DNA from 2 places in the Streptomyces sp. NBC_01723 genome. Region 1 is predicted to be linked to the other one. Evidence: riboswitches for the same ligand, from Rfam matches in the RefSeq annotation. Region 1 holds a riboswitch; the other holds the start of a gene.
The links. Region 1 has a riboswitch for cobalamin ahead of OIE75_RS01670 ((2Fe-2S) ferredoxin domain-containing protein). Riboswitches for the same ligand answer to the same signal wherever they lie in the genome.
Positions count from the first base shown of each region.

Region 2: linked by a shared signal. The riboswitch ahead of OIE75_RS08555 (cobalamin biosynthesis protein) and the one ahead of OIE75_RS01670 ((2Fe-2S) ferredoxin domain-containing protein) in region 1 are both predicted to bind cobalamin.

Region 1 is NZ_CP109171.1:363,883-369,212, reverse strand. It holds gene OIE75_RS01690 (DUF4383 domain-containing protein) at 1-30, shown strand, start outside; gene OIE75_RS01685 (DUF4190 domain-containing protein) at 590-1,003, shown strand; partial or broken gene OIE75_RS01680 (ABC transporter ATP-binding protein) at 1,088-1,744, opposite strand; partial or broken gene OIE75_RS01675 (iron chelate uptake ABC transporter family permease subunit) at 1,845-2,292, opposite strand; cobalamin riboswitch at 2,363-2,485, shown strand; gene OIE75_RS01670 ((2Fe-2S) ferredoxin domain-containing protein) at 2,549-2,944, shown strand; gene OIE75_RS01665 (hypothetical protein) at 3,076-3,216, opposite strand; gene OIE75_RS01660 (SpoIIE family protein phosphatase) at 3,337-5,330, opposite strand, start outside.
Region 2 is NZ_CP109171.1:1,791,737-1,797,066, reverse strand. It holds gene OIE75_RS08565 (putative cobaltochelatase) at 1-448, opposite strand, end outside; gene OIE75_RS08560 (cobyric acid synthase) at 516-2,048, opposite strand; gene OIE75_RS08555 (cobalamin biosynthesis protein) at 2,045-3,010, opposite strand; cobalamin riboswitch at 3,112-3,251, opposite strand; gene OIE75_RS08550 (hypothetical protein) at 3,388-3,609, opposite strand; gene OIE75_RS08545 (inorganic phosphate transporter) at 3,644-4,873, opposite strand; gene OIE75_RS08540 (class II aldolase/adducin family protein) at 5,098-5,330, shown strand, end outside.

The DNA.
Region 1 (5,330 bases):
GCGAAGGCTCCCCGTCGCGGGAGGCGGTGACCCCGGGCGAAAGCGGGCGGACCGCGGCCCACCCGCCCGCCGGTCCGCCCGGTCACCCCGTCATGGGCCGCGAGCGGTGAATCCGTTCGCGGCCATGCCCTGACAGAACGAGGCCTTCGCCGCGCCGTACCGGGAGAGTCTCCCGCCGACGAACCAGGTGGTGCCCGGCGGGAAGTCGAAACTCCCGTCGTCGATGCCGTCCCAGCCGTAGCGGAAGTCCAGGCTGAACGGGTAATCCCGCCCGCACCGTGTCCCACGGCGACGGATGCGAGTCGCCGCACAACCCTCACTCGTGGTTCGTAGCCGCCGCCCTCTCGGATGCCGGTCGACCCGGGCGGCCGGAGACCGGCCCACGCGACCGCCCGGCCGCCCGCTCGTGCATCCGGTCCGCGGCCCGGAGGGCGAGCAGGCTCCCGCCGGCCCCGCCCGTCCCGGTGCGGGCCGGCAGGCGCGGCGCACACGGCGCCGGATCCGGCCTCCCACGCATCCGTCATCGACATCGGGGCATCCGGCACGTACGGCAACTCAACCGGACGGAAACAGAGATGAGAGTGACGACGTGTCGTTTCCCGAACACCCCGCATCTTCCGGCGACGCCCACCAGACGCACCACGACGCCGGCATGAGGCGCTCCAACGGCATGGCGGTCGCCGCCCTCGTCCTCGGCATCCTGGCCCTCCTGCTCTTCTGGACCGTCATCGGCGGGGCCCTGCTCGGTCTGCTGGCCCTGATCTTCGGCATCATCGGCGCGCGCAGGGCGCGCGGCGGACGGGCGCCGCGCCGTGGGATGTCCATCGTCGGCGCCGTACTCGGCGTGCTCGGTCTGATCGCCTCCGTGGTGATCATCGCGATCGGTGCGTCCATCCTCAACTCGGACGAGTTCAAGGACTTCGACGACTGCGTCCAGCACGCCGACTCGCAGAGCGAACGGGACGCCTGCGCCGAGGACTTCGAGCAGGACGTGAACAACTGACGCGGCCCGCTCGCGACGTGGCCCCGGCGCGTCAGCGCGGCCGCTCGGTCGGGAGGTCGCTCGGACGCTCGCCGGGCACGAACGTCACCTGGGGCGCGCCCGTACGCGGATGCACGCTCTCCCCTCCCACGACCCCGTACACGTCGGCGAGCAGCGACGGCGTGAGCACCTCGGCCGGCGGGCCCGAGGCCGCGACCTCCCCCTCGCGCAGGACGTGGGGGCGGTCGCAGCAGTACGCGGCCAGGTTGAGGTCGTGCGGGGCGAGCAGCACGGTCGCCGACAGCCGGCGCAGCACGTCGAGGACGTCCAGCTGATGGCGGACGGCGAGTTGGTGGTCGCCTCGTCGAGGACCAGCAGGGCGGGCCGCTGGGCGAGAGCGCGGGCGATGAGGACCCGCCGGCGCTCGCCGCCGGAGAGCCGGTCGAAGGGACGGTCGGCCAGCCGGTCGGCGTCGACCACGGCCAGGGCGTGGTCGATGACGGCGGCGTCCTCCGCCGTGTCGCCGGCCGGCATCCGCTTGTGCGGCGTCCGGCCCATGGCCACGACCTCCCGGACGGCGAGGTCGAAGTCCGTGGCCGAGTTCTGCACCACGGCCGCCACCGTGCGCGTGAGTCGCCGCGCGGGCATCGACCAGGTGTCGGCGCCGTCGACGCGGACCGTACCGGTGTCCGGGCGCAGGACGCGGTAGACGGCCCTCAGCAGGCTGGACTTGCCGCTGCCGTTGGGACCGACCAGGCCGATCACCTCGCCCGCCGAGGCGGTCGGCGAGACGTCGCGCACCAGGTGGCGTGCTCCGGCGGTGAGGGTGACGCCCTCGACGGACAGGTCGGTCGCGGCGCGTCGCCTCCTCACCGGCCGGCGGCAGGTTGAGGTTGCGGGCCTGCACCAGGAGCACGCCGATGCCCAGCAGCACCGCCAGTTCCGGCAGCCACAGGGTCTCCCAGTTGACGCCGCCGAGACCGCCCAGGGTCCGGGCGAGCACCGCCCGGGCCTCGTCGCCGTGGTCGGTGGTGAGCAGCAGCAGGTCGAGGACGGCGGTGAGCACCGCCGCGACCGCCACCCCGGACAGGACCAGGCGCGTCGAGGTGATGCGCCCCGGTGCGGGCGGTGGCGTGCACGATCACCAGCGCGCCGGGGGCGCCGGCGAACGCGGCGGCCGACAGCGACAGGGGGCCGAGGACGCCGACGCCGAAGACGATGACCGAGACCGCGCCGAGGGAGGCGCCGGAGGAGACGCCGAGCAGGTACGGCTCGGCGAGCGGGTTGCGGACCAGCGCCTGAAGGGCGGAGCGGGGCCCCGCTGACAGCTCCGGGGCCGGGATGCGAGGATGCCCGGAGCAATTGGGCGACGGCGGCCCGAGGAAGCCGGTGCGAATCCGGCGCGGTCCCGCCACTGTGATCGGCGAGCGAGCCCCCACACGACCACTGCCCGCACCGGGTGGGAAGGGGTGGGGCGAGCGACGACCCGAGAGCCAGGAGACTCACGCGGTCGCCTCCTCGACGGACCACCGGGGCGGATCTCCCCGGGGAGAGGGACGATGCCGTATGCCCGCCCACGCCGGCCCGGCCGGGGCGACGCCCGGCGCACCCGCGGACCCGACGCCCTCGCGCGTCGTCGTCTGCCGGGACTGCTGCTGCGGCACCCCGAAGATCATCGGCGTCGATCACGCGGCGCAGACGACGCGTCTGCGGGCCCGGGTGCCCGTGCGGGTGTCGGACTGCCTCGACGTGTGCGAACAGGCCAACGTGATCGTCGTCCAGCCCTCCGCGGCGGGCCGCGCCGCCGGCGCCCGTCCCGTCTGGCTCGGACTGGTCAACGACCCCGACGCCACCGAGGACATCGCCGACTGGGTCCGCGCCGGCGGCCCAGGTGTCGCACCGCGGCCCGACATCCTCGACCTGTACGCCATCACGCCCCCGCGACGCGGCCCGGCCTCCTGACTCGGCGCTCACGAGGAGCACCCGGTGTCCGGAAACGTTCAGATGCCGCCCGCCGACGTCACCGCCCTCGAGGGCTTCTCCGTCCTGCGCGTCGGGGGTGGAGATGCCGACCGGCATCCGGTCGGCCCCTCCTACGCGCGGGGTTCACCGACCTCGCCGAGGCCGTCGCGCACCGCCACCGCGCGCCGGAAGCGCGGATCGGCGTGTCCATCGCCCGCCTCGGTCACGCGGCACGCCTCTGGTCGCCCGCCCTGGCCTGCGTGTTCCTGCACGGCATCGTCCTCGACCACCGGACCGGATCTCACGTTCCGGCGCGCACTTGCTGCCTCTACTACCGCGCGCCGAACGGCTCGAAGCGCGGCGACTGCTGTCCGGCGGGGTAGCGGGGGCGGTCACGGGCCGTCGGTGTCCAGCGGGTTCAGGGACTGTTCGGTCCAGATGACCTTGCCCTGCGCGTGATACCGGGTGCCCCAGCGCGTGGCGCACTGGGCGACGAGGAACAGGCCGCGGCCTCCCTCGTCGGTGGTGGCGGCCATGCGCAGGTGGGGTGCCGTGCTGCTGCCGTCGGAGACCTCGCAGATCAGGTTGCGGTCGAGCAGCAGCCGGACGCGCACCGGTTCGGCCGCGTGCCGGATGGCGTTGGTGACCAGCTCGCTGAGGATCAGCTCGGTGGTGAACGCCGTCTCCTCGAGGCCCCACTCGCTGAGTCGGCGCGTCGCGTCGGCCCGGACGCCGGCGACGGCCGCGGGGTCACGCGGCACGTGCCACTCGGCGACCCGGTCGGCGGGGAAGGCCCGGGTCCGGGCCACCAGCAGGACGATGTCGTCGTCGGGGCGGTCGGGGAGCAGCGCGTCCAGCAGCACGGCACAGGTCTCGTCCGGCGTCCGGTCCGCGCCGGCGAGCCGCCTGCGGAGCTGGTCGAGGCCCGCCTCGATGTCCCGGCCCCGGTCCGTCACCAGCCCGTTGGTGAACAGGACGAGCCGGCTGCCCTCGGGGAGCCGGAACTCGGCCGGGGTGAAGGGCAGGCCGCCGAGGCCCAGCGGAGGGCCGGGCGGCAGCTCGGGGAAGTCCACGCTGCCGTCCGGGCGGACGACGGCCGGCGGCGGGTGCCCGGCGCGGGCCATGGTGCAGTCACCGGAGACCGGGTCGTACACGGCGTAGAGACAGGTGGCACCGACGATGTCCGAACCGCTGCTCGTCTCGGCGCGGTCCCGGTCGAGGCCGGTCACCAGTTCGTCGAGGTGGCCGAGGAGCTCGTCGGGAGCCATGTCCAGGCCGGCGAAGTTCTGCACGGCGGTCCGCAGCCGGCCCATGGTGGCCGCGGCGTGCAGACCGTGACCGGCGACGTCGCCCACCACGAGGGCGACCCGCGCGCCGGACAGCGGGATCACGTCGAACCAGTCGCCGCCCACGCCCGCCTGCGCCGGCAGGTAGCGGTAGGCGATGTCGAGGGCGTTCTGCACCGGCAGTCCGTGCGGCAGCAGGCTGCGCTGCAGAGCCACCGCGACGGTGTGCTCGCGGTGGTAGCGCCTCGCGTTGTCGATGGCGACCGCGGCTCGCGACGCCAGTTCCTCGGTGATGGACAGGTCCTCCCGGGTGAACGGCTCGGAGCCCGCACCGCGCCAGAAGTTGGCCACGCCGAGCGCGACGCCCCGGGCGCGCAGGGGAACGGAGACCAGTGAGTGGATGCCGTAGGCGAGGACCCTGGGCGCGCGGTCGGGATCCTGTAGCTGCCAGCCGGTCTCCGCGCTCAGGTCCGCGACGAGAACGGCGTGTCCGGAGGCGAGACCCGTTGTCGCGGGAGTGCCGGGCCGAATGGTCATCGCCTCGCCGACCGGGATCAGCGGCGCGTCGTCGCGCACGCCGTGCAGGACCACGCGGTGCATGGTCAGGTCGCCCGGGGCGGCTTCCTCGCCCCGCAGTACCGCTTCCAGCAGTTCGACGGTGACGAAGTCGGCGCACCGTGGCGTCGACGCCTCCGCCAGTTCCTCGGCGGTGCGCACCACGTCGAGTGTGGTGCCGATCCGGGCACTCGCGTCGTAGAGGAGTTCCAGCCGCTTGTGGGCGCGCTCCGCCCTGCTCCGCTCCCGGTGCAGCTCGGTCGTGTCCCGCAGCGTGGCCACGGATCCGGTGGCCACGTCCTCCCGGTCCACCCGGCGCAGGCTGATCGCCAGGAGCCGGTCCCCGGCCGTGTGCATCTCGTCCGTGCGGGTGTCGCCCGAGGTGAGCAGTTCGACGATCGCCGGGTCCAGTCCGAGGCCGTCGAGGGGGAGCCCCTCGCACCCTTCGGGGAGGCCGAGGAGGCGCCGCGCCTCGTCGTTGGCGAGCACCAGACGGTCGCCGTCGACGATCAGCACACCCTCCCGGATGGTGTGCAGCACCGCGT
Region 2 (5,330 bases), 1.4 Mb from region 1:
GGTCCACCAGGTGGTCGTGGAGGAGGTTGACCTCGTCCACGTACAGGATCCCGCGGTGCGCGGCGGCCAGCAGCCCGGGCTCGAAGGCCTTCACGCCCTCCGCGAGCGCCCGCTCGATGTCGAGGGCGCCGACGAGCCGGTCCTCGGAGGCGCCGACGGGCAGTTCGACCATCCGCGAGGGACGCTCGGTGGCCGTCCCGGGCTCGTGCGGACCGTCGGGGCAGCCCGGGTCGGGCGACCCCGGGGAGCAGGAGAAGCGGCAGCCCGGGACCACCGCCACGGCCGGCAGCAGCGCCGAGAGCGCGCGGACGGCCGTCGACTTGGCGGTGCCCTTCTCGCCGCGCACCAGCACGCCGCCGACGGCCGGGGAGACGGCGTTCAGCAGCAGCGCGAGGCGCAGGTCGTCCTGGCCGACGACGGCCGTGAACGGGAACGGGGTACTGGTCACTTGTTGTCGTCCTCCACGTCGCGCGAGTCGCGCTCGTCGTGTGCGTCGCGTTCGGGTTCCCTCGGGCTCATGCGGGCGCCCCCGGTGGCACGAAGGGCAGAGCGGGCGGCGCGCCGGACTCGATGAGCCGCCACAGCGCGTCGGTGTCCGCGTGCTGTTCGATCAGGTCGCCGAGCCGGTCGAGCTGCTCCTCGCGCAGCGTGGCGAACGAGGTGTCGGGGGCCGGCACGAACCGGCGGCCCGCGGCGGCGGCCACCTCGCGCAGGAACGCCCGCCGGAAGCCGTCCGACTCCAGCGAGCCGTGCCAGTGCGTGCCCCAGGTCTGACCGACCCGGCAGCCGTCCAGGCTGTGTCCGTTGTCATCAGAGATGAACGTGTTGCCGCCCAGGACTTCGGCGACACCGTGGTGGATCTCGTACCCCTCGACGCGTTCGCCCAGGGCCTCGCCCACCGGGCGCGTCAGGGTCTTCTCGCGGGCGAACCGCACCCGCACGGGCAGCAGTCCGAGCCCGTCGACGTGCCCGGCGCGCGACTCGACGTCGTCCTCGATGTGCTCGCCGAGGAGCTGGAACCCGCCGCACACGCCGAGCACGGGCCGGCCCTCGGCCACCCGGCGCGCGATGCCCTCCGCCAGCCCCCGCTCGCGCAGCCACTCCAGCGCCCGGACCGTCCCTCGCGTCCCCGGCACGATCACCAGGTCGGCGTCGGCCAGTTCCTCGGGCCGGTCCACGAACCGCACCACCACGCCCGGTTCGGCGGCCAGCGCGTCCACGTCCGTGAAGTTGGACATCAGCGGGACCGCGCAGACGGCGACCCGCAGCACGTCCTCGCCGACCGGCGGCGCGACCACCGACTCCCGCACCGTGCCGCGCAGCGACACCCGCAGCCCGTCCTCCTCGTCGATGCCGAGCCCGTGCCGGAAGGGCAGCACCCCGTACGTCCGCCGCCCGGTCAGCCCGTGCAGCATGTCGAGGCCGGGCTCCAGGAGCGACACGTCGCCGCGGAACTTGTTGACGAGGAACCCGGCGACCAGTGCCTGGTCCTCGGGCGAGAGCAGCGCCACCGTGCCGAAGAAGGAGGCGAAGACGCCCCCGCGGTCGATGTCGCCGACGATCAGCACGGGCAGCCCGGCGCCCCGCGCGATCCCCATGTTCACGATGTCGGTGCGGCGCAGGTTGATCTCGGCCGGGCTGCCCGCGCCCTCGCAGATCACCGCGTCGTAGGTGCCGCGCAGCTCGGCCAGCGAGTCGAGCACCGTGCCGAGGAGCCGCTCCTGCCGCCCGCCGTGGTAGCCGCGGGCGGTCATCTCGCCGACGGGCCTGCCGAGCAGCACCACCTGGCTGCTGCGGTCACCGCCGGGCTTGAGCAGCACCGGGTTCATCAGCGCGGTCGGCTCCACCCGGCAGGCCTGGGCCTGCATGGCCTGCGCCCGCCCGATCTCCGCGCCCTCGCGCGTCACGAAGGAGTTGAGCGACATGTTCTGCGCCTTGAAGGGCGCGACCTTCACGCCCTGGCGCACCAGCCAGCGGCAGATCCCCGCCGTGACGACGCTCTTGCCGGCGTCGGAGGTGGTGCCGGCGACGAGGAGTCCACCGTTCATGACGTACGTCCCTTCCTGACGGCCCCGCGCACCAGCAGCCGGGCGCCCGCGCACACGCCGAGCGCCAGCCAGCCCACGCGCCGGGAGAGCCGTGCGGCCCGTTCGATGTCGCCGGAACCGGCCCGGACGGCGCGCCCCGCCGCCCCGTTGAGCACGGGCCGGTGCTCGACCCGCCCGCCGTAGGAGAGCGTCCCGCCGAGCCGCACCCCGAGGGCGCCCGCGAAAGACGCCTCCACGGGACCGGCGTTGGGGCTCGGGTGGAGTCCGGCGTCCGCGCGCCAGGCCCGTACGGCGCCCCGCGGATCGCCGCCGGCCACGGTGGTCAGCAGGGCGGTCAGCCGGGCGCCCGGCCAGCCCGCGAGGTCGTCGAGGCGGGCCGAGGCCCAGCCGTACCGCCGGTAGCGGGGCGACTTGTGGCCGACCATGGCGTCCAGGGTGTTCACCGCCCGGAAGCCGAGCAGCCCCGGCACTCCGCCGACGGCACCCCACACCAGGGCGCCCACCACGGCGTCCGAGGTGTTCTCGGCGACCGACTCCACGACCGCCCGCGCGATCCCGTCGGCGTCCAGCGACTGCGGGTCCCGCCCGCACAGGTGCGGCAGCCGCGCCCGGGCCGCCTCGACGTCCCCGGCCTCCAGGGCCCGGCCGATGAAGAGCGCCTCGCGCGCCAGCGACGTACCGCCGACCACGGCCCAGGTGGCCGCGCCGGTCAGCGCGACCGAGGCGGCGGGGGAGCGGCGTACGGCGCGCGCGGCGGCCGAGCCCAGGGCGGTGGCGCCGCCGGCGCACACCAGGGTGTGCAGCGCGCCCCAGCCCCGGTGGTCACGCCACAGCACCCGTTCCACGGCACCGGCGGCGCGGCCGAACGCGGCGACCGGATGTCCGCGGCGCGGGTCGCCGAGGAGGAGGTCACCGAGCAGACCGGCGGCGGCGCCGTACGCGAAGACGCGTCCGGCACGCACGGGTTCAGCCGGTCACACGGGCAGGGGAGCACCTGGTACTGAACGTAGATCGGCAGCCGGGCATCGCGTCGCGTCCTCACTCAGGGTGTCCACGCCCTGGTTCGAAGAGTCCGGCGGTGAGAGTTCCTGGCTACCGGGGTCTGCTCCCCGGTCACAGTGGCGGGACCGCGCCGGAATCGCACCGGGCTTCCTCTCCTGCCGCCGTAGATGGCCCCGGAAGTCCACCACGGCGCGAGAACACCCGTCAACCTGGCGTTGACCTGCGGCGGGGGAGTGTGCGAAGCCCCACACACGGGTGGTGTGCGCCGGTACACGAAGGGGCGGGGCGCGCGACGGTCGGAGTCCGTCCCGCGCCCCGCCCCGGGGTGTGCCGTGGGTCAGGCGACGATCAGATAGATGCCGTACGCCACCGCCGCCGCGCAGGCCGCGAAGCACGCGTACGCGCCGGTGACCGCGAGGGCCGCGGAGCCGCCCTCGGCGGTGGCCCGCTCCTGGCGGGAGAGACCGGCGATGCCGAGGGTGAACAGGCCCACCAGGGCCACGGTGGCCACGAGGCTGACGCCGAAGACGGAGCCCAGTGCTGCCCAGTCGATGCTCATGGGGGTTCGCTTCCTTCGTACCCGGGACGCGGGCTCAGACGGTGGTGGCGGCCGACGCGGGCTTGGCCTCGGACGGGTTCGCCGGCAGCTCCTCGGCCAGGTGCACCGGGGGCGGGGAGACGGCGGCCATCGCCGTGGTGACCACACCGGCCGGCTCGGGCTCGTGGGGGTCGACGACGTTGGTGTGGTCGACGACCTCGCGCCGGGAGATCCGCCAGATGGCGGCGCTGGAGGCGATCAGGAAGACCGCGACGAGCGCCGTGCCCCAGTCGCCCATGCGGCAGACCCACTCGGCGATCGCGGCGACCAGGGCCGCGGCCGGCAGCGTCAGCCCCCACGCGACGAACATCCGGGTGGCCGTGGACCAGCGCACCACGCCGCCCTTGCGGCCGAGGCCCGCGCCCATCACCGCACCGGAGACCGAGTGCGTGGTGGAGAGGGAGAAGCCGAGGTGCGAGGAGGCCAGGATGACCGTCGCGGCGCTGGTCTGGGCGGCGAAGCCCTGCTGCGGCTGGAGGTCGGTCAGGCCCTTGCCCATGGTGCGGATGATGCGCCAGCCGCCGAGGTAGGTGCCGAGCGCGATGGCGATACCCGCGGAGAGGATGACCCACAGGGGCGGGTCGGAGTCGGGGGCGAGCGCGCCGCCGGCGACCAGGGCGAGGGTGATGATGCCCATCGTCTTCTGGGCGTCGTTGGTGCCGTGGGCCAGCGAGACCAGCCCGGCGGAGGCGATCTGCCCGGCGCGGTAGCCCTTGGCGGCGGCCTTGCCGTCGGCCCTGCGGCCGAGTTTGTACGTCAGCCGTGCGCCGAGCAGCGCCGCGACACCGGCGACGATCGGGGCGGCGATCGCGGGGATCAGCACCTTGGTGACGAGCGCGTCGCCGTTGACCGCGCCGACGCCGGCCGAGGCGACCGCGGCACCGATCAGACCGCCCATCAGGGCGTGCGAGGAACTGGACGGGAGGCCGACCAGCCAGGTCAGCAGGTTCCAGAGGATCGCGCCGACCAGGGCGGCGAAGATGACCTCGGGACGGATGCCGGTCTCGTCGACGAGACCCTTGGAGATCGTGTTGGCGACCTCCACCGAGAGGAAGGCGCCTACAAGGTTGAGGACGGCGGACATCGCCACCGCCACCTTGGGCTTGAGCGCACCGGTCGAAATGGTCGTTGCCATCGCGTTCGCGGTGTCGTGGAAACCGTTCGTGAAATCAAACGCGAGTGCGGTTACCACCACAATCGCGAGGATCAGCGAGAAGCTTTCCATTTACCCAGGCAATCGTTCGAGGTCATTGGCTGGACGAACGTAGGTAACCATGGTGAACGGAAGATGAACTGGACAGGGCGTCACGGTGACCGGAAGCGGCGTCGCCGCCTCCCTCTGCGTGGCCGTCCCGGTGCTCTCCGGAGACGCCCCTGGCAGGATCACCGCCAGACCGGCCGGCGACGTGCCGGGAGAGGCACGGAAGCACTCGTGAGGAGACGGTGACTGTGACGTATTCGCGGGTCGGAGGGGCCGCCGGCCCGGACGAGGAGCGGGCCTGGACGGACCTCGTCGCGGCGGCCCGGCGCACGGTCGCGGACGGGCTCGTGGTCGGTACCTCCGGCAATGTCTCGGTGCGCGTCGGCGACACGGTCCTCGTCAGCCCTTCGGGTGTGCCGTACGACCGTCTGACCCCGGACGACGTGACCGCCGTCGCCCTCGACGGACGGCAGGTGCTCGG